One region of the Macrococcoides bohemicum genome, then DNA from elsewhere that is predicted to be linked to it. Evidence: riboswitches for the same ligand, from Rfam matches in the RefSeq annotation. Region 1 holds a riboswitch; the other holds the start of a gene.
What was found. Region 1 has a riboswitch for lysine ahead of HT586_RS08605 (amino acid permease). Riboswitches for the same ligand answer to the same signal wherever they lie in the genome.
Positions count from the first base shown of each region.

Region 2: linked by a shared signal. The riboswitch ahead of HT586_RS06670 (aspartate kinase) and the one ahead of HT586_RS08605 (amino acid permease) in region 1 are both predicted to bind lysine.

Region 1 covers NZ_CP054482.1:1,656,266-1,666,222, forward strand. The annotation lists gene HT586_RS08585 (sirohydrochlorin chelatase) at 1-505, opposite strand, end outside; gene rplT (50S ribosomal protein L20) at 776-1,135, opposite strand; gene rpmI (50S ribosomal protein L35) at 1,166-1,366, opposite strand; gene infC (translation initiation factor IF-3) at 1,379-1,915, opposite strand; ribosomal protein L20 leader region at 1,934-2,059, opposite strand; gene HT586_RS08605 (amino acid permease) at 2,097-3,587, opposite strand; lysine riboswitch at 3,662-3,832, opposite strand; gene thrS (threonine--tRNA ligase) at 3,956-5,884, opposite strand; gene dnaI (primosomal protein DnaI) at 6,233-7,153, opposite strand; gene dnaB (replicative helicase loading/DNA remodeling protein DnaB) at 7,153-8,508, opposite strand; gene nrdR (transcriptional regulator NrdR) at 8,517-8,981, opposite strand; gene HT586_RS08630 (SGNH/GDSL hydrolase family protein) at 9,113-9,823, shown strand; gene HT586_RS08635 (DMT family transporter) at 9,866-9,957, opposite strand, start outside.
Region 2 covers NZ_CP054482.1:1,297,459-1,307,415, forward strand. The annotation lists gene HT586_RS06645 (IS30 family transposase) at 208-1,308, opposite strand; gene pepF (oligoendopeptidase F) at 1,526-3,340, shown strand; gene HT586_RS06655 (SDR family oxidoreductase) at 3,413-4,120, shown strand; gene HT586_RS06660 (CvfB family protein) at 4,181-5,047, opposite strand; gene HT586_RS06665 (ABC-F family ATP-binding cassette domain-containing protein) at 5,224-6,819, shown strand; lysine riboswitch at 6,964-7,137, shown strand; gene HT586_RS06670 (aspartate kinase) at 7,214-8,452, shown strand; gene HT586_RS06675 (aspartate-semialdehyde dehydrogenase) at 8,557-9,543, shown strand; gene dapA (4-hydroxy-tetrahydrodipicolinate synthase) at 9,608-9,957, shown strand, end outside.

The DNA of each region.
Region 1 (9,957 bases):
CTTCAAAACTTAAATCACCATATAACATTGCCGGTACTAAGTTCTGACCTGACGTCTGCTGCATTACTTCCACCATATTCGTAAGACGTTCATCTGGTTCAGTAAATCTTTTATTACCATGTGCTGTAATCAATATCGTTGCATCATTAAATTCAGAAATGATGTGCTCACACACCTTGTAGACACTTGGTTCATCTCCGAAACAATCTGCAATGTGGTATGTTATTTGTGGATAATCCTTTAATACATCATTAAGCTGTGCCGGAATATCTTCTCTTGCATGCATTGCTGGAAATAAGAGCATCGGCATCACTAAAAATTCTGTGACACCAGCATCTACCATACGGCGTGTAATAATTGGTACATTCTCGTCATCTTTTTCGAGAAAAGCTAACTGCTGTACTGTTTCAGGTCGCTTTGATATTATATTATCTACAAATTCTCTGAAAAGTTGATTTTTATCAGGCATCTTTGATCCATGTGCGATATATATGATTCCTTTCATGTGCGTCCCCCTCAATAAAAGATACATTTATATTATAGCTTATTTAGTTGTGAATATGTTCACATGTATATATGAATAGGGATTTCCCTATATAAATTTTTTTGCAAGTAACTTAATAAGAAATATGTCTATACTTTTTTACTTTTAGATTTATTATTTTCTTAGTTTATATATCTCCACCGATTTACCCTCCCTTTTTTATATTAAAAATGGCCATAAAAAAATCTCTAAGTCATCATAACTTAGAGATTTTTTAAGATTAATATCTTATTATTTGTTTAAAGCTGCTTTAGCTTGGCTAACGATTTCAGCGAATGCTTTTTCGTCAGTGATAGCGATTTCTGATAACATTTTACGGTTAATATCGATTCCAGCAACTTTTAATCCGTTCATTAAACGGCTGTAGCTGATGTCATTTTGACGCGCAGCTGCGTTGATACGTGCGATCCATAATTTACGGAAATCACGTTTCTTTTGACGACGGTCACGATATGCATATTGACCTGATTTCATTACTTGTTGTTTTGCTACTTTATATAATGTATGTTTTGAACCAAAGTAACCTTTAGCTAATTTGATTGTACGTTTACGACGCGCGCGTGTAACTGTTCCACCTTTAACTCGTGGCATTATAATTCCTCCTCAGTGTTTCTAATTTTATTATTTTACGTAAGTTAACATTTGTGCTACTCGTTTTTGATCGCCTTTAGATACTAATGACGCTTTACGAAGTCCACGTTTTTGTTTAGTTGATTTGTTTGCGAATAAGTGTGAAGTGTAAGCTCTTGAACGTTTTAATTTTCCTGAACCAGTTCTTTTAACACGTTTAGCTCCACCACGGTGAGTTTTCATTTTAGGCATGTTTTGTTCCTCCTAGTTTTGTTTTTTGTCGACGATTGGCGCTAACATTAAGAACATTGAGCGGCCATCCATCTTTGGTCTTTGTTCAACTGTCGCAAGATCTTTACATTCTTCTGCAAATTTCTCTAACACACGTTGACCAAATTCTTTATGCGTGATTGCACGACCACGGAATCTGATTGATACTTTAACTTTGTCATGCTTTTCTAAGAATTTACGAGCATTTTTAAGTTTCGTATTAAAATCATGATCTTCAATCGTTGGACTTAATCTAATTTCTTTAACGACAACAACTTTTTGATTTTTACGTGCTTCTTTTTCTTTCTTTTGTTGTTCAAATTTGAATTTACCGTAATCCATAATTTTGGCTACTGGTGGTTTCGCATTTGGAGCAACTAACACGACATCAAGGTTAACACGTTCTGCAATTTCAATTGCTTCGAACTTAGTTTTAACGCCAAGTTGTTCACCATCATGACCGATTAAACGAAGTTCTCTCGCACGAATTTTGTCATTGATTTGAGTTTGATCTTTAGCTATGGTTGACACCTCCTATTTGATTTACGAAGACAAACAAAAAAGCGAATGCATAATGCACCCGCTAAAAAATAGACATGTCTAACCATGTTATTTAACCCTGTAACTGCTCTTTGCGTCTTCAGGGCGAGAAGCGGGATGCTTCTACTTGTCCGTTTCGTATTCAACAGACTTAAGTATAACAGGCTAATATTTATAAGTCAACATCTATTTTTTCATATTCACTCATATCTGTATCTTGAGATAAATCAACTTCAGTTAAAGGAATCTTACGCGTTTTATATTTCAGTTTATGGTAGAAATAGAACGCTAAGAAAATTGGAATCCCCATATAAGTAATCAAGAAACCATTTAGATCGAATTTACCACCTAAAATTAAATCCGTATCCTGACCGATAATTACAAATAAACAAAGAACAAATGCAAATATCGGACCGAATGGGAACCACATCGCTTTATATTTTAATACTGATATATCTTTGTTCTGAGCATAAAACGCTCTTCTGAATCGATAATGACTAATTGCAATACCAAGCCAGGCGATAAATCCTGTTAAACCACTTGCTGCCACGATATATTCGTAAGCACCACTGGCAACACGTTCTACTAAGAAGATGATTACCACCACAACAAACGTTGCAAGTAAACTCGGAATAGGAACGCCTTTGCGATTTGTTTCTGAGAATTTACGTGATGCTAATCCATCTTTACCCATCGCATATAACATACGCGTTGAAGCATACATACCACTATTACCCGCTGATAGAATAGATGTTAAGATAACAGCATTCATAAAGGATGCTGCAAATGCAAGGCCAGCATTTTCAAATACTAACGTAAATGGTGACTTCGCAACACTATCTCCACCCATTAAGTTAGGATTAGTGTAAGGAATGATTAATCCGATGACTAAAATAGAAAGAATGTAAAAAATTAAAATTCTCCAGAAAACTTGTTTAATCGCTTTCGGAATAGTTTTTTCCGGCTCTTCTGATTCACCTGCTGTAATACCAACAAGTTCTGTACCCTGGAAACTAAATCCGGCTACTAAGAATACGCCAAGAATCGTTAAGAAAGACCCTGTTAAACCATGACCGACAAATGGAGCATCACCTGTCGTGAAGTTATCAAAACCGATAAACTTGCCACCTAAAATTCCAACGATTGTTAGTAATCCGATGATTAAAAATAATATAACAGTAGCAACTTTTATAATCGCAAACCAATATTCACTTTCACCATAAACTCGAACTGACAATGTATTTAAAAATAAAATAATTGCTAAAAACACTAAGCTCCATGCCCAACCCGGTAAGAAATCCATCGGTGCCCAGTACTTTATGACGCTCGCAGCAATACTAACATCTGCTGCAACTGTAATCACCCAGTTAAACCAATAATTCCAGCCAAGCGCAAATCCAAGAGATGGATCTACGAAGCGTGTTGCATAGGTAGAAAATGAACCTGAAATCGGTAAATATGTTGCCATTTCACCAAGACTTGTCATTAAGAAAAATACCATAATACCAATAATCGTAAACGCAAGTAACGCACCACCTGGGCCAGCATCACGTATCGCTCCTCCAGAGGTCATAAATAAACCTGTTCCGATACAGCCACCAATAGCGATCATCGAAATATGGCGCTGTTTCAATTTTCTTTGTACTCCATTCGTACTTTGCATATATTGACTTCCTTTCAAAAATAAAAAATGAGCACACGTATGATACGCGTACTCATTTGAAAGTATAATCATCAAAATTAAGTAGCGCATCACAGATGTGACAGTCTAACACTTGTTCAATGTTAGCCCAGGATATAATGTTCATACACATTATTCCTTCGGCACTGCTTCCTTTCGATAAACTTCGTTTATGTGTATGACATATCCATCATCTACTCATAAACAGTGCAACCTCTACCTCAACGAGGAATATTAAGTTAGTTACTAATATACATGACATAAATTATTATTTCAACCTCTTTTTTAACACGTTAAAACATTAAATGATGATTTTTCTTTAAAACATAGACTCATAAAAAATCAAATCATTATTTTTTTAGACGAATCTCATCTACTAAATTCCAGATAAACTCGTCGCGATCTAAAGTTTTAGAATCTTTAGAACCATATTGACGAAGGTTTACTTCATTATTCTCTACTTCTTTATCTCCAACAACTACTTGATATGGCACTTTATGCATTTGTGCTTCACGAATTTTGTAGCCCATCTTTTCATTTCGGTCATCAATATGACAACGAACACCTTGAGATTTTAACTCATCATATAATTTACGCGCATAGTCATAATGCACTTCGTTAGACACAGGAATAATTTCTAATTGATTTGGAGCAAGCCAAATAGGATATGCACCTTTATATTCTTCTGTTAAGAAAGCAACAAATCGTTCCATTGTTGAGATAACACCACGGTGAATAACTACCGGACGGTGTTTCTCGCCGTCATTACCAATGTATTCTAAATCGAAACGTTCCGGTAATAAGAAGTCTAATTGAACTGTTGATAAAGTTTCTTCTTTACCTAACGCAGTTTTAACCTGTACGTCGAGTTTTGGACCGTAGAATGCAGCTTCTCCTGGTGCTTCTTCGTAATCTAAGCCCATTTCATCAACCGCTTCTCTAAGCATTGATTGTGCTTTCTCCCACATTTCATCATCCTGGAAATACTTTTCAGTATCTTCAGGATCTCTATAACTTAGACGGAATTTATAATCTTTAAATTTGAAGTCTTTATATACATCTATCACAAGTTGCACAACACGGATAAATTCATCTTTAATCTGATCCGGACGAACGAAGATATGTGCATCATTTAAAGTCATACCACGTACACGTTGTAATCCACTTACAGCACCACTTGCTTCATATCTGTGCATTGTACCAAGTTCAGCAATACGAATTGGTAACTCACGGTATGAATGTGGTTTATTTTTATAGACCATCATATGGTGTGGACAGTTCATCGGACGCAATACCATTTGCTCATTGTCCATCTCCATAACCGGGAACATGTCCTCCTGATAATGATCCCAGTGTCCAGAAGTTTTATAAAGATCAACTGAACCCATAACTGGTGTATACACGTGGTCATAACCTAACGCAACTTCTTTATCAACGATATAGCGTTCTAATTCACGACGAATTGTAGCACCATTTGGTAACCATAATGGTAATCCAGGACCGACAAGTTGATTTGTAGTGAATAATTCTAATTCTTTACCAATCTTTCTGTGATCACGTTCTTTACGCTCTTCTAAAACCTGAAGATGTTCTTTCAATGCTTTTTTATCGAAGAACGCTGTACCGTAGATACGTTGTAACATCTTATTGTTCGCATCACCTCTCCAGTAAGCACCAGCTGTAGATAATAATTTAAATTCTTTAATTTTAGCAGTTGATGGCACATGTACACCGCGGCAAAGGTCAGTGAATTCACCTTGAGAATAGATCGTTACATTTTCATCAGCTGGAATCGCATCGATTAATTCCTGTTTGTACGGATCATCGGCAAAAATTTGCTTTGCTTCATCACGACTTACAACACGACGTTCAATCTTAATGTTTTCACCGACAATTTGACGCATTGTTTTTTCAATTTCAGGTAAATCTTCGCTTGAAATTTTATGTTCAGTATCTACATCGTAATAGAATCCTTCTTCAATAACAGGACCTACACCGAAATGTACACTACCATACATACGCTTTAACGCTTGTGCCATTAAATGTGCAGTGGAATGACGTAATACTTCTATACCTTCAGGAGACTCAGGCGTAATGATTTCGATGTCTCCATCTGTTTCAAGTGCCGTTGATAGATCTACCATCTGTCCATTAAATTTTCCTGCTAAAGCTTTCTTCTTTAAACCAGGACTGATTGAACCTGCAATATCCTCAGTTGTAACGCCAGCCTCAAAACTTTTTACATTACCATCTGGAAATTTAACATTAATTTCACCCATTCAAAACGCCTCACTTTTTTATATTATTTTAAACAACAAAAAAAGACCCCATCCCAAAAAGGGACGAAGTCAATTCGTGGTACCACCCTAATTACTGATCACTCAGCAACTCTGCATAAGATAACGGTCTTGAGCCGGACAATGATTAGTTGTCATACCTATAAGGGAGTAACAATCTATCTTAATTACTGATTCTCAGCACCATCAGCTCTCTAAAAAATTAATGATAGACTATCGTATCCTTACAATATTAATATATAAAATTGATTCATTAAATTAATATATGAACGAATTTAGTTTTGTTGTTTGTTAATGTATATTATACACCTATTATTGTAATTTTCAAACTTATTTTTCACGTCGATAATTTTTCCCTGATAACATATATTCATCACTTAATGTTTCGATACGCTCCATAATACGTCGCGCCTTCGTCTGTTCTGCACCTTGTTTCGTTATTGATAAATGATGACTTAGTTCTTTAAAATCAAAGTTTGAGCTAAAGAATGTCGGCATATTATTCATCATACGATAATTTAATATCGGTCCTAACACTTCATCGCGTACCCATGGTGTTAAATCTTCTGCACCGATATCATCGAGCATCAGAACAGGCGTATTCTTTACTCGATTTAATCTCTCCGTATATGTACCATCGTTAAAGCCCGATTTTAATTCACGGATAAATTCCGGGAAGTACATTAACGTCGTATAAATATGACGCTCTTTCAATTCATTTGCGATTGCACCTAAAATGAATGATTTTCCAGTACCGAATGGTCCATGGATATACATCCCTTTCGTATCGACATTCTTTGCGATATCTCTGCATACTAGCCCCGCACGTCTGACAATATCAATTCTCGTTTTATCATCGAGATAAATATCTGCAAGCTTTGCATTCAGGACATCTTTTGGCATATGAATTGCCGTTATAAACTGTTTCATCTTCTGTTCTTCATCATAAGCAAGCTTAGAAGGGCATGGCAAATGTCTGATTTTAATGTGATTATTTTCAATATATAGTTCAGGCGTGTGACCAGGGACAAAGTTCTTACACTGGCCATAAGATGCACAATCCTGACACATAATTGAAGAATCTTTATATTCCTGGAGGACAGATAAATCATTATCTATCATCTGCTCGGTAACATGATTAGCAGCAATAAACGCACTTATTTCAGGATCTTTTATCGTTTCTTTTTTAATCTTTTCAATACGCTTAAAGATTTCACTGTTAGCGTTTAATATTGAGCCCATTGGTTTCATCATTTATCCTCCTCCCATAATTGATTGAGTTCTTGCTGTAACTTACGACGTTCCGCTTCCAGATCGACATTTTCATCAATTTTATTGCTTGCTATCGGTTCATCCGTTAACCATTTAGGTGTCATCTCTTTAGAAGGCGGTAAATATTGTTTCGGTCTACTTGATTTATCTTTACGTTCCGTACGTTTCTTATCCATTGATTTTACAAAATGATAAGCTTCCTGACTTGTTTTTAGATTTTGTTTCTTCCAGTTAGAGGCTATCTCTTCAATATACGCCTGCGGGAGTTTCATATCCTTTGTAAACAATACATATTGAATAAGAATATTAAATACGCCATATGGCAGTTGTTCACGTTCTAAAATAGATTCAATCATGCGTTTCTGCTTTAAGGTCGGTTCTGATTTACTAAATGAAGTCAGCATGTCGATTGGACTAGTGGTATCCAGCTTTTCAAACCAGTTCAGTAGAGTGCTCGCTTCCTTATCTTCAGGCTTTATATTATCTGACTGTTCCTGAAACTGTAAAGTTGGTAGTGCACCATCGTGTTCTATCTTATAGAAATCACGTGCATTTTTACGTAACTCTTCATGAGAAATCGTTTGATTGCTTGTAAGTGACTTCAAGATAATCTGACGCATTTCTGTAGGTGCAATATCATATAATGCAGCAAGCTGAGAAATTAAATCACGCGTCTTCTTAGGTAACTGTTCACTTGTGATTAAATTCTGTGCCAGCAATGTTTCAAGCATATCAAAATCAAATGTCTGGTGATGAATAGGAATCCCATATGGGTCACTTTGTTTAATAATCTCACTATTATATTCGAATACAACTGGTTCAGGAGATTTCGGCGTACCAAATACGTCCATATATTTACTTGAAATATCCCGATAACCATCATAATCTATATTATTTGTAAAATATCTACTCTTCAACACTTGATAACGATGCTTACCCACCTGCTGATATAAGAACACAGAAAGCATCGGGTCATTAAAAAATTGTGCAGGCATTACAGGACTGATTAATTTATAGATAAACTTCTGATTGCTATCATCTATTCTCATATACGTCTTAAGTAAACCAATTGCTTCAAGCCGTTTGCGAATCACTTCGAAATGACTCAAATTCATCTTCAGCTCACTTAAGAAAATATAATGTGTGTAATCGTTACTAACCTGGTTATAGTCATTTAAAAACTGACTTAAGAACTGATAGACACCGACACATTCAATACCAATTAAAGGTGTATAAAGTGTCTTAAGAACATCTTCAGTGAGATGTGTACTTATATAGTTTGTCGTGACGGTAAACTGATCCGTGCCGTTTAATTCCGTAAAATAATGCTGCATGCTGACACCTACTTCTTATCTTTATCGTTCAATAGACCGCTCATTGTACGTAATAACTGATCGACATCTTTAAATTCTTTATAGACAGACGCAAACCTTACATAGGAAACCTGATCTAAAGTCATTAAATGCTCCATCACCAATTCACCGATATCAACCGAAGACACTTCCGTCTTACCTTTTTCACGTAAAGCAGTCTCAACATCTGTCGTAATTTTTTCAAGTGATTCAAAAGCAACAGGTCGCTTTTCACATGCACGGACTAAACCATGCAACACCTTATCACGGTTGAATGCTTGTCTTGTGCCGTCTTTTTTTACGACGATTAATGGCTGTAATTCAATTCTTTCGAAAGTAGTAAAACGTGTACCACAATCTTCACATTCTCTACGTCTTCTGATTGCAGTCAAATCGTCTGCATGTCGTGAATCAATCACCTTCGACTGATTAAAACCACATTTTGGACATTTCAAGACAATCACCCCTTTTTTTATTATTATTTAATTATACATGAATACGAAACAATTAAAAATCCATAAGATTACACTGTTCTAGGTATATAATAAACAACATATAAATCTTTCAAATTCAAAGGAGAAAACTGATGAGACCGAATTACATCCATTTACCAAAGTTAGAAGAAGGACATCCCGTAAATAAATTACGAGAAAGCTTTAATCATAGAAATGAAGTGATACTTTATCATAACGACCCTGTAGGAATCGTCTTTATCGGTGATTCAATAACTGATTACTGGGATATAGAAAGCTACCTGCAATTAAACAATGGCAAACGAATGATTAACCGTGGCATTGGAAACGATCGTACGCAATGGGTACGCGACCGATTTACAGCAGATAGTATCCAGTTGAAACCAGATTGGATCGTCTTATCGATTGGCATTAATAATACGAAAGCGCTCGACGTTGATCAAAGTAATGACAACCAGCAACAAATTAAGACACGTATCCTTGAAGACATCGAAGCAATGATTGTAATGGCAAATGAAAATAACATAAATATTGCAGTCACTACACTAACATCAACGAACCGACCTAAGTTAGAAGGATTTATAACGCGCTCAAAACTTGTTCAGATAATAAATAACGAAATCAAACAACTATGTACAGAACATGACGCATTATTTATCGATTACTATAAACAGATGACTGAAACTAAAGATGACATCGACTATTTACGCAACGAACTTACAGATGACGGACTACATCCACATGTATTCGGCTACGACATTATGTCAAAAGTCATTGAAGAAACGTTTACCGATATTTATCCGATACAATTAAAGCAAAGATAAAAAAAGTGTCACACACCAAATACGGTATGTGACACTTTATTTTTAATGGAACAACTTCAATCCAATGGTACTTGCTAAAATTAAGCCCATAAAAAATAAACGTAATACATTTTTCGATTCTCCGTAAAACAAAA
Region 2 (9,957 bases), 360 kb from region 1:
TTAATATCATCATTTTATCACTCTCTTATCCTTTATCAATTTTAGAAAATACAAAACTTATTATACCCTATAATTATAAATATAAAATCAATATTCGGTAAATTTCTTATCATTTAAAGAAATCTTTAGAACTTTAGAAAATACTTAATATTTTACGAAAAACACTTTTGCGAAAATTTCAATTGCAAGTTAGCCACAACATCCAAATTAATAGAGATAGTAACTTAATGGTTCACTTAATAATCCTTCGGATTTTAGTGACTTCAGAAACAGGTATGTAGGTGTTTCGTAATCTAGAATTTTTCTGGGATAATTGTTCATCCAGTTTTGGATACGATAAATTATCTCATCAGATACTGATCCCATACTGATTCCTTTAGGGATTATCCTTCTAATGAATTTATGGTGGTTTTCTTTAGTACCTCGTTCCCATGATGAATAAGGGTGCGTAAAGTATATTTCAGTATCAGGTAATGTCTCTGTAAGGTCACAGAACTCTGATCCGTTATCAGAAGTAATAGACTTGAATATTCGTGAAAATGAATTACCTATTTGATCTTTTAATTGACTTAATGCTAATGTGACAGCATCATTAGTTTTACTTTTAATAGGAACGATGATTTCAAATCGTGTCTGTCTTTCAACAAGTGTAAGTAACGCTTTTTCATTTTTAAGTTTAGAACCAATTACAGTATCTATTTCCCAATGACCAAAGACATCTCTAGAATTGATTTCATGACTTCTATCTTCGATAGATTTTCCTAATACTTTTTTATTTTTTCGACTAGGTCTTCTATTTGTATTTGGTTTTCGTGAAATCTTCTCTATAAGGTCGATATTAGAGGTCTTCATAATTCCTCTTTCAATCCAGTTATATAGTGTTGAAACACAAGGAATAATAGAATCACAAAAAATATTATTCTTTTTAGCATAGGCAACTACGACATCGGGAGACCATTTTTTATTCAACATCATCTTATCAGCCCAATCAATAAAAGCATGAGATAGCTGATGTTTTGGAGTCCTGTAAGAATTCATACGATTTGTTTCATATTTAAGTTGAGCAACATCAGGGAAATAGCATTCATAATCATAAAAATATTCTTTACCATTAGAAACTACGCGCTTAATTTGTTTAACAGTTCCTCTATTGATCTCATTGTTAATTGTTTGAGGTGCTCTATTCAAAATTTTAGCAATAGCACGATTTGAATAATTTTCACTCTTCAAAACCTGAATTTGATATCTTTCAAATTCAGTTAAGTGTTTTCCTTTAACATGATTAGTGGTACCATTTAGATGAGTCATTTGCATTCATTCCTTATTGTTTGTTGTGGTAACTACAATATTAACATGGATGCACATGGCTCATTTTTTATTTTTTAAAGCACACCGTAGGTGGCTAACTTGATTATAGAATTTCCCAAAAACACTTTTGTTAAAAAGATTTCTAAAAATTCATAATAAAGCGTATAATAAAAATATTAACATCTATAATGGATGAGTCTTTAATGACTAAAGGAGAATGTATATGAGTTTACCGAAAAGAAATGAAGTTCCAGTAGAACAAACTTGGGATTTATCTACATTATTTGATTCAAATGATGCATTTTATGCTCAACTTGAGAAAACAATCGCAAGAACGAAGAAATTCAATCAAGAATACGCTGGGACGCTTTCTGATACTAGTAAGATTCAATCAGCTTTAGATGAATATGCTGCAATTAAAAAAGAACTGGATCACTTAGGTAGCTACGCTTCCTTATTGTTTAGTGTTGACCAGACAGATGATACTTCAGGCAAATTATACAGTAAATATGTTAATAGTTATGGTACGATTGCAAGCTTACTGACTTTCGTGGAGTCAGAGATTCTTGCTCTAGATACTGAGATATTAGACAAGTTAAAAGATGAGACTCCGGTTTATCAACGTTATCTTGAAAAACTAATCGAGCGTAAACCGCATCAGTTACATCCAGAAGTTGAAAAGACACTTGCATCTTTCTCACCAGTATTTAGCGCCCCTTATAACCTTTATGATACGACTAAGATGCTGGATATTGATTTCGGAACGTTTTCTGCGCATGGTAAAGAGATTCCGATGAGCTACGTTTCATTTGAGGGAGAACTTGAAGTTGATGCAGATACAGAAATTCGCAGAAATGCATTTAGAAAATTTTCTGATACGTTAAAAAAATATGAAAATACAACAGCAAAAACTTACGATATGGTCGTTCAACAGGAAAAAATCGAATCTGAACTACGAGGATATGATTCAGTGATTGATTATTTATTACATCCACAAGATGTTTCTCGTGAATTATATAATCGTCAAATCGATTTAATCACGACTGAACTAGCACCACATATGCGCCGATATGCAAAGTTACTGCAAAAAGTTAATGGTTTAGAACAAATGAAATTTGAAGATTTAAAGGTTTCTTTAGATGAGACCTTTGAACCAGAAATTACTGTAGAAGAATCTCGTGATTATATTAAAAAAGCTCTTTCGATTATGGGTGAAGATTATATGCAGATGGTAAATGATGCATATGACAAACGCCAGATTGACTTCGTACAGAATAAAGGGAAGTCAACTGGTGCATTCTGTGCAAGCCCGTATCAGGTGAATCCATTTATCTTAATTTCATGGACTTCAAAGATGACAGAAGTATTTGTGCTGGCACATGAATTAGGTCATGCAGGTCACTTCCATCTTGCTCACCAAAATACAAATATATTTGATGAAAGCTGCTCATTATACTTTGTTGAAGCACCTAGCACGATGAATGAAATGCTGATGGCAAATTATTTATTGGCTGAATCAGATGATCCGAAATTTAAACGTTGGGTAATCGCTTCGATTATATCTCGTACTTATTATCACAATTTTGTAACGCATTTATTAGAAGCAGCTTATCAGCGTGAAGTTTATCTATTAGTAGATAAAGGTGAATCCATGACTGCTGATATATTAAATGGTATTAAACGTAAAGTGATCGAAGATTTCTGGGGGGATGCAGTAGAAATCACTGAAGGTGCTGAACTGACTTGGATGAGACAACCCCATTATTATATGGGCTTATATCCTTATACGTATTCAGCTGGACTGACTGTCTCTACGATTATGTCTCAACGTATTCTTAATGAAGGTGAACCAGCTGTACAGGAATGGACAGAAGTACTTAAGAAAGGTGGTTCATTACCACCGGTTGAACTTGCAAATATGGCTGGTATCGACCTTACTACTGATGCTCCGCTTAAAGAAACGATAGCTTACATTGGTTCATTAATTGATGAACTGGAAAAGTTAACTGAAGAAATTGAACAGCAAAAATAAAACAACAACCGCATAATACAGTCATTGTATTATGCGGTTAATTGTTTAAATATTTAATAATGAGGTGTTTATATGAATATGAATGGTAAAGTTGTCATTATAACTGGTGCAGCACATGGTATCGGTAATCACATTGCTGATACGTTTAGAAATAACAAGGCCATCGTCTGTGATATTGACATCCAGCCAGGATGTTACTTTCAGGGTGATATATCAGATACAAATGTAATTGATGCATTCATTCGGCAGGTTATCAGTGAGCATAAGAAAATCGACTATATTATCAATAATGCACTTCCTATTATGAAAGGCATCAATGATTGTACGATAGAGGAATTTAACTATGCATTGCAAGTTGGCATCTCTGCACCATTCTATATCGTGCAGCAATCCCTGCCCTATCTAAATGATAATGCTTCTATTATAAATATCTCATCATCAAGATCACTGATGAGCCAACCACAGACAGAAAGCTATTCCGCTGCCAAAGGTGGCATCAGTGCGTTAACACATGCCTTAGCTGTAAGTTTAAGAGAAAAAGCACGTGTCAATGCGATATTACCTGGATGGATCGATACGACAAACAGTGAATTTACTGGTAGCAATAACTTACAACATCCTGCCGGTCGCGTCGGAGTACCGAATGATATTACACAAATGGTACTTTATTTATGTAGTGATAACGCAACATTTATTACAGGACAGGAATTTGTCATTGATGGTGGTATGACTAAACAAATGATTTATCATAATGATCAAGGATGGTATTATGATAAATAAAACCAACATTGCCGGATACTTAAAGTATCCGGCAATGTTGGTAATGATTATATAAACTTATTATTCAACTGCTTTAATTTTATCCGCTTCTATCACGATGCGTTTGTTTTTATATAAGCGGCCAATCGCACGTTTAAAACTACCTTTACTCATGTTAAAAACTTCTTTTATCGCTTCAGGATCTGACTTATCAGAGAATGGCAGTTCACCACCATATTCTTCTAATAACTTTAGAATTTGTTCTGAATCATCGTCTAAGCGCTCATGTGCAAGTGGTAAAAATGAACCGTTTAAAGTTCCATCTTCTTTATGTCCGATAATTCGTACCTCTACTGCTTCACCAAGTCTGGGTTCACTTCTACGTTCTGATTCGTGAACGAATATCTTGTAACCCTCTTTAGATAAAAGAAACGTTCCGATACGTAATAAACGGTATGGATGTGCTGTGATCGTCTTGTGTAACAGCTCTTCTGGTGCTGGTGTGAACATTGCATCGACCATCGTTTCACTTGCTAAACGTCCATATAACTGATCGTTTCTATCTACGCGAAGACAAGCAAATACTTCATCTCCCGCTTCTGGCCAAACTTCTTTTACTTTCGGTAGATCTTCCCACGGAATAACGATTTCACGTGGGATACCGATATCTACCGTAACCCCGTCTCTATCTTTCTTAATCACTTTCACCCAGTCATAACGGTCAGTTGAAATGTCGGGGATATTTTGAGTTGCAAATAAATCTCCAGTACGCCCCGGATATACGAAGAAAGAATAATCCTCGCCAATTTCTAATTCATCATCTTCTAACACTTCTGATTGATTTAACTTTACGACTTCACTATTCGGTCCAAGTAAGTAATACGTAGACCCTTCTAATCGATCGACGCGTAAAAAGTCGATACTTCCTGATAATTGTTTGTTCTCCATATGTCTCTCCTTTAGGTTAAATACCTATTTCAATAAATCATTATAGCACATTTTCACCTATTCGTCCGAAATAACAGTATAATAGAGCTATCTGTGTAAGTGAGAAATCAGTAATATCTATTTCTTATCAAACTATGATATAATCATACTGATTATAAATTAAAGGAGACCACTCAATGTTACAAGTATCTAATGTTAGTTTACGATTCGGTGATAGAAAATTATTTGAAGATGTAAACATAAAATTCACACCCGGAAACTGCTACGGTTTAATCGGAGCAAACGGTGCAGGAAAATCTACTTTCCTAAAAATTCTTTCAGGTGAGCTTGACTCTCAATCAGGTCATGTTTCATTAGGAAAAGATGAACGATTATCAATATTAAAACAGGACCACTTCGCTTATGAAGATGAACGTGTACTTGATGTTGTACTTCGTGGTAATGAAAAGCTTTGGAATGTAATGAAAGAAAAGAATGAAATCTATATGAAACCAGACTTCAGTGATGAAGATGGTATGCGTGCAGCTGAACTTGAAGGTGAGTTTGGTGAAATGGGCGGCTGGACTGCTGAAAGTGATGCACAAGTATTATTGTCTGGTCTTGGCATCAAAGATGATCTACACGAAAAGAAAATGTCTGAACTTGAAAATAACCAGAAAGTTAAGATTCTTTTAGCACAAGCATTATTTGGTGAGCCAGATGTATTATTACTCGATGAGCCTACCAACGGTTTAGATATTCCTGCAATCAGCTGGTTAGAGGAATTCTTGATTAACTTTGAAAACACAGTAATCGTTGTATCACATGACCGTCATTTCTTAAATAACGTATGTACGCATATTGCTGATTTAGACTACGGTAAAATTAAAATTTATGTCGGGAACTATGACTTCTGGTATCAATCAAGTCAGTTAGCACAGCAAATGTTACAAGACTCTAATAAGAAAAAAGAAGAAAAGATTAAAGAATTACAGGACTTCGTTGCACGATTCTCAGCAAATGCTTCTAAATCTAAACAAGCAACAAGCCGTAAGAAAATGTTAGAAAAGATTGAATTAGATGACATCCAGCCATCTAGCCGTAAATATCCTTTCGTTAACTTTAAACCAGAACGTGAAATTGGTAATGAGTTACTACAAGTTCAAGGTTTAACTAAAACTATCGATGGCGTAAAAGTTATTGATAACTTATCATTTACGATGAATCCAAACGATAAAGCAGTACTAGTCGGTGATTCTGAAATTGCTAAGACTACCCTACTTCGTATTTTAGCTGGTGAGATGGAACCGGATGAAGGTTCTTACAAATGGGGTGTGACAACGTCACAAAGTTATTTACCGAAAGATAACTCAGAATTCTTTGAAGGTAAAAATATCGACTTAGTAGAATGGTTACGTCAGTATGCACCGCCTGAAGAACAAACGGAAACTTTCTTACGCGGATTCTTAGGTCGCATGTTATTCTCTGGTGAAGAAGTACGTAAAAAAGCAACTGTATTATCAGGAGGAGAAAAAGTAAGATGTATGTTAAGTAAGATGATGTTATCATCAGCGAACGTATTATTACTTGATGAGCCTACAAACCATTTAGACTTAGAAAGTATCACTTCTGTCAATGATGGTTTAAAGGCATTTAAAGGTTCACTGATTTTTACTTCTCATGACTTTGAGTTCATTAACACAATTGCCAATCGTGTTATTGACTTAAATGCAAACCTTTCTAAAGAAATTACTTATGAAGAATACTTAAAAGAACAAGGTGTACTTAAATAAATATTTTCTTGCGTGTATTCATTTTATGAATACACGTTTTTTGGATTTTAAGTATTGTTAAATAAACTATTATTTTTAAATTTTCTCAAAACACTTTACAATATTAAAATCTTTCTGTAGTATATTAAACATCAATTAAATAAATGTAACAGATGAGGCGCATCGATCATGAGTAAGTAATGGTAATTCTGCAAATGAATTACTGAAAGGGTGAGATGCCGAAATATAGTATTGATTGCAGTGAATGCTATGTTGGATCCACAGGTTAAGAGCTATGGATTTGTCATTATTGAAAAATAATGGAGTGCATCGCTTGTATATAAATTCAACAAGTCCAGATGTCTCTGGGCTTGTTTTTTTGTTGGTGATGACCCTTGCAGGAGGAAATAAATTGATAACAGAAAACAGTATTCAGACTGAAGAAAAAGTGAACAATATCAAAGTATTAAAATTTGGCGGAAGTTCTGTTGCTGATTTTAATAAGATTAGGCACATTGCTGATTATCTTAAAAAGCGTGTTGAACAAAATGAAAAACTCGTCGTCGTTGTTTCAGCGATGGGAAAGACAACGGATGCACTACTCAAAAATGCAGCGTCACTTACAGAACGTCCAAAAGAAAGTGCACTTGCTATGTTATTAACCACAGGTGAGCAGCAAACCATCGCTTATCTTTCAATCATATTAAATGATTTATCAGTAGAATCCGTTGCTTTAACGGGAGCGCAAGCTGGAATACGCACTGAAGGTCATCATCTAAAAAGTAAGATTCAGACTATTAACACGACTAAATTACAGGAACTATTTAAGACAAAAGATATTATTATTGTAGCTGGCTTTCAAGGTATCAATCATGAAGATGAGTTAACGACACTTGGTCGTGGTGGAAGTGATACAACAGCAGTAGCACTTGCAGCATCACTTCAATCATCATGTGAAATATATTCTGACGTAACAGGAATATTTGGTACCGACCCGAGAGTATATCCAGAAACAATGAAGATGGACTATGTAAGTTTTGAAGAAATGATGGAACTGTCATCTCTCGGAGCTGGCGTACTTGAAACACGATGTATTGAAATCGCTTATAATAACAATACTAAAATATATACCGGAAAAACTTTATCCGAAGAGAAAGGAACATGGATTGTGCCAAATAAACAAATCATAGAAAGAAAAGCAGTAACAGGAATTGCATTAGATGAAGATATGAATTACGTAACTTTATCTTATCCAATGCACGATACAAAAGTATTAACCTCACTTTACGAATTATTAGAACAAAATCAGATCAATATCGATATGATTTCTCAGACAGTAAATATCGATGGTATGCAGCTATCATTTACGATGAAAAATACAGAACAATATCAGATTAAAGCAATTATTGATCAGTTAACTGCTTCATACCCTGCCTTACTCCATGAAATTAAAGACAACTATGCGAAAGTATCGATCATCGGTTCAGGTATGCGTGATATGTCTGGTGTCGCATCAAAAGTATTTATGTCCTTAATCGAGGAGCAGATTGCTTACTACCAGGTATCGACAAGTGAAATCAGTATTTCATTAGTAGTAGATGCCGGGAAGGCAAAGCAAGCTGTTCAAATATTATGTAAAAAATTTAATGTTTAATATTCTTATTTTTATTTTTTAATTTTTATTAAAATGCTTTAACTCATTAAAGAAAATGCGTAACATAGAAGTAAATAATTGATTAATCATAAGGAGTGTATGGAATGTATAAAATCGCAGTCGTAGGTGCAACTGGTTTAGTAGGACAAAAGATGTTAGAAGTACTTGAAAGAAAAGCAATACCGTTCAATGAACTGACATTGTTCACTTCAGCAAGATCTGCAAATAAAGAAGTTGTTTATCAAGGTAAAACGTATATTACAGAAGAATTAACTGAAGAAAAAGCGAATGAAAAGTATGATTTTGTATTAATGAGTGCGGGAGGTAGCACGAGCTTAAAGTTCTCTCCTCTGTTCGAACAAGCTGGAAGTATTGTTATAGATAATTCAAGTGCATATAGAATGGAAGAAGATATTGATTTAATCGTACCGGAAGTAAATAGCCCGCAATTAAACAGAAAAATTATCGCAAACCCAAACTGTTCAACGATTCAGTCAGTCGTCCCTTTAAAACCGCTTCAAGATAAATATGGTTTAAAGCGTGTGGCATATACAACTTATCAGGCGGTGTCTGGTAGCGGTGTTGCCGGTAGAAACGATTTAATTAATGGCGCTAAAGGTGAAGCACCAAAGAACTACCCTCACCCTATTTACAATAATGTATTACCGCATATCGATGTATTTTTAGAAAATGGCTATACAAAAGAAGAACAGAAGATGATTGATGAAACAAAGAAAATATTAAATTTACCGGATCTAAAAGTTACTGCAACATGTGTACGTGTTCCTGTGCAGGATTCACATTCTGTTGCTATCAATGTAACTTTAGAGCAACCAGCAACAGTAAAGGATTTACGTAATCTATTTGAACAAACAGAAGGTGTTGTCCTTATCGATGATGTTGCGAATAATGAATACCCTCTAGCCATCAATACAACGGGTAAAGATGAAGTATTTGTAGGAAGAATTAGAGAAGATGATACGCTAGATAATTCATTCCATATTTGGTGTACAGCAGATAATTTACTAAAAGGTGCAGCACTAAATGCTGTTCAAATTTTAGAACAGATTCATTTGAACAATAATAAATAGCAAATAATAAATAATTATCGAAAAAATGCACAATAATCATCATAAATTAACAAGGAGTGTTCATATGACACAAGTACAATTTAAAGGTACTGCAGTAGCAATTACGACCCCTTTTATCAATTCACAAGTAGATTACGAGTCGTTCGAACGTCATGTTAATTTTCTTATCGATAATGATATTCAGGCGATATTTGTTAATGGTACGACAGGAGAAGGTTCGACTTTAACAGAAGAAGAAAAATTAAAACTGGTAGAAATTGCTGTACGTGTTTCAAATCAACGTGTTCCGATTATCGTAGGTACAGGAACAAATAACACGCAGGCAAGCATTGATCATTCATTAAAAGTAAAATCACTTGGAGCAGATGGTATTATGCTCATTACACCATATTATAATAAAACAAACCAAAGAGG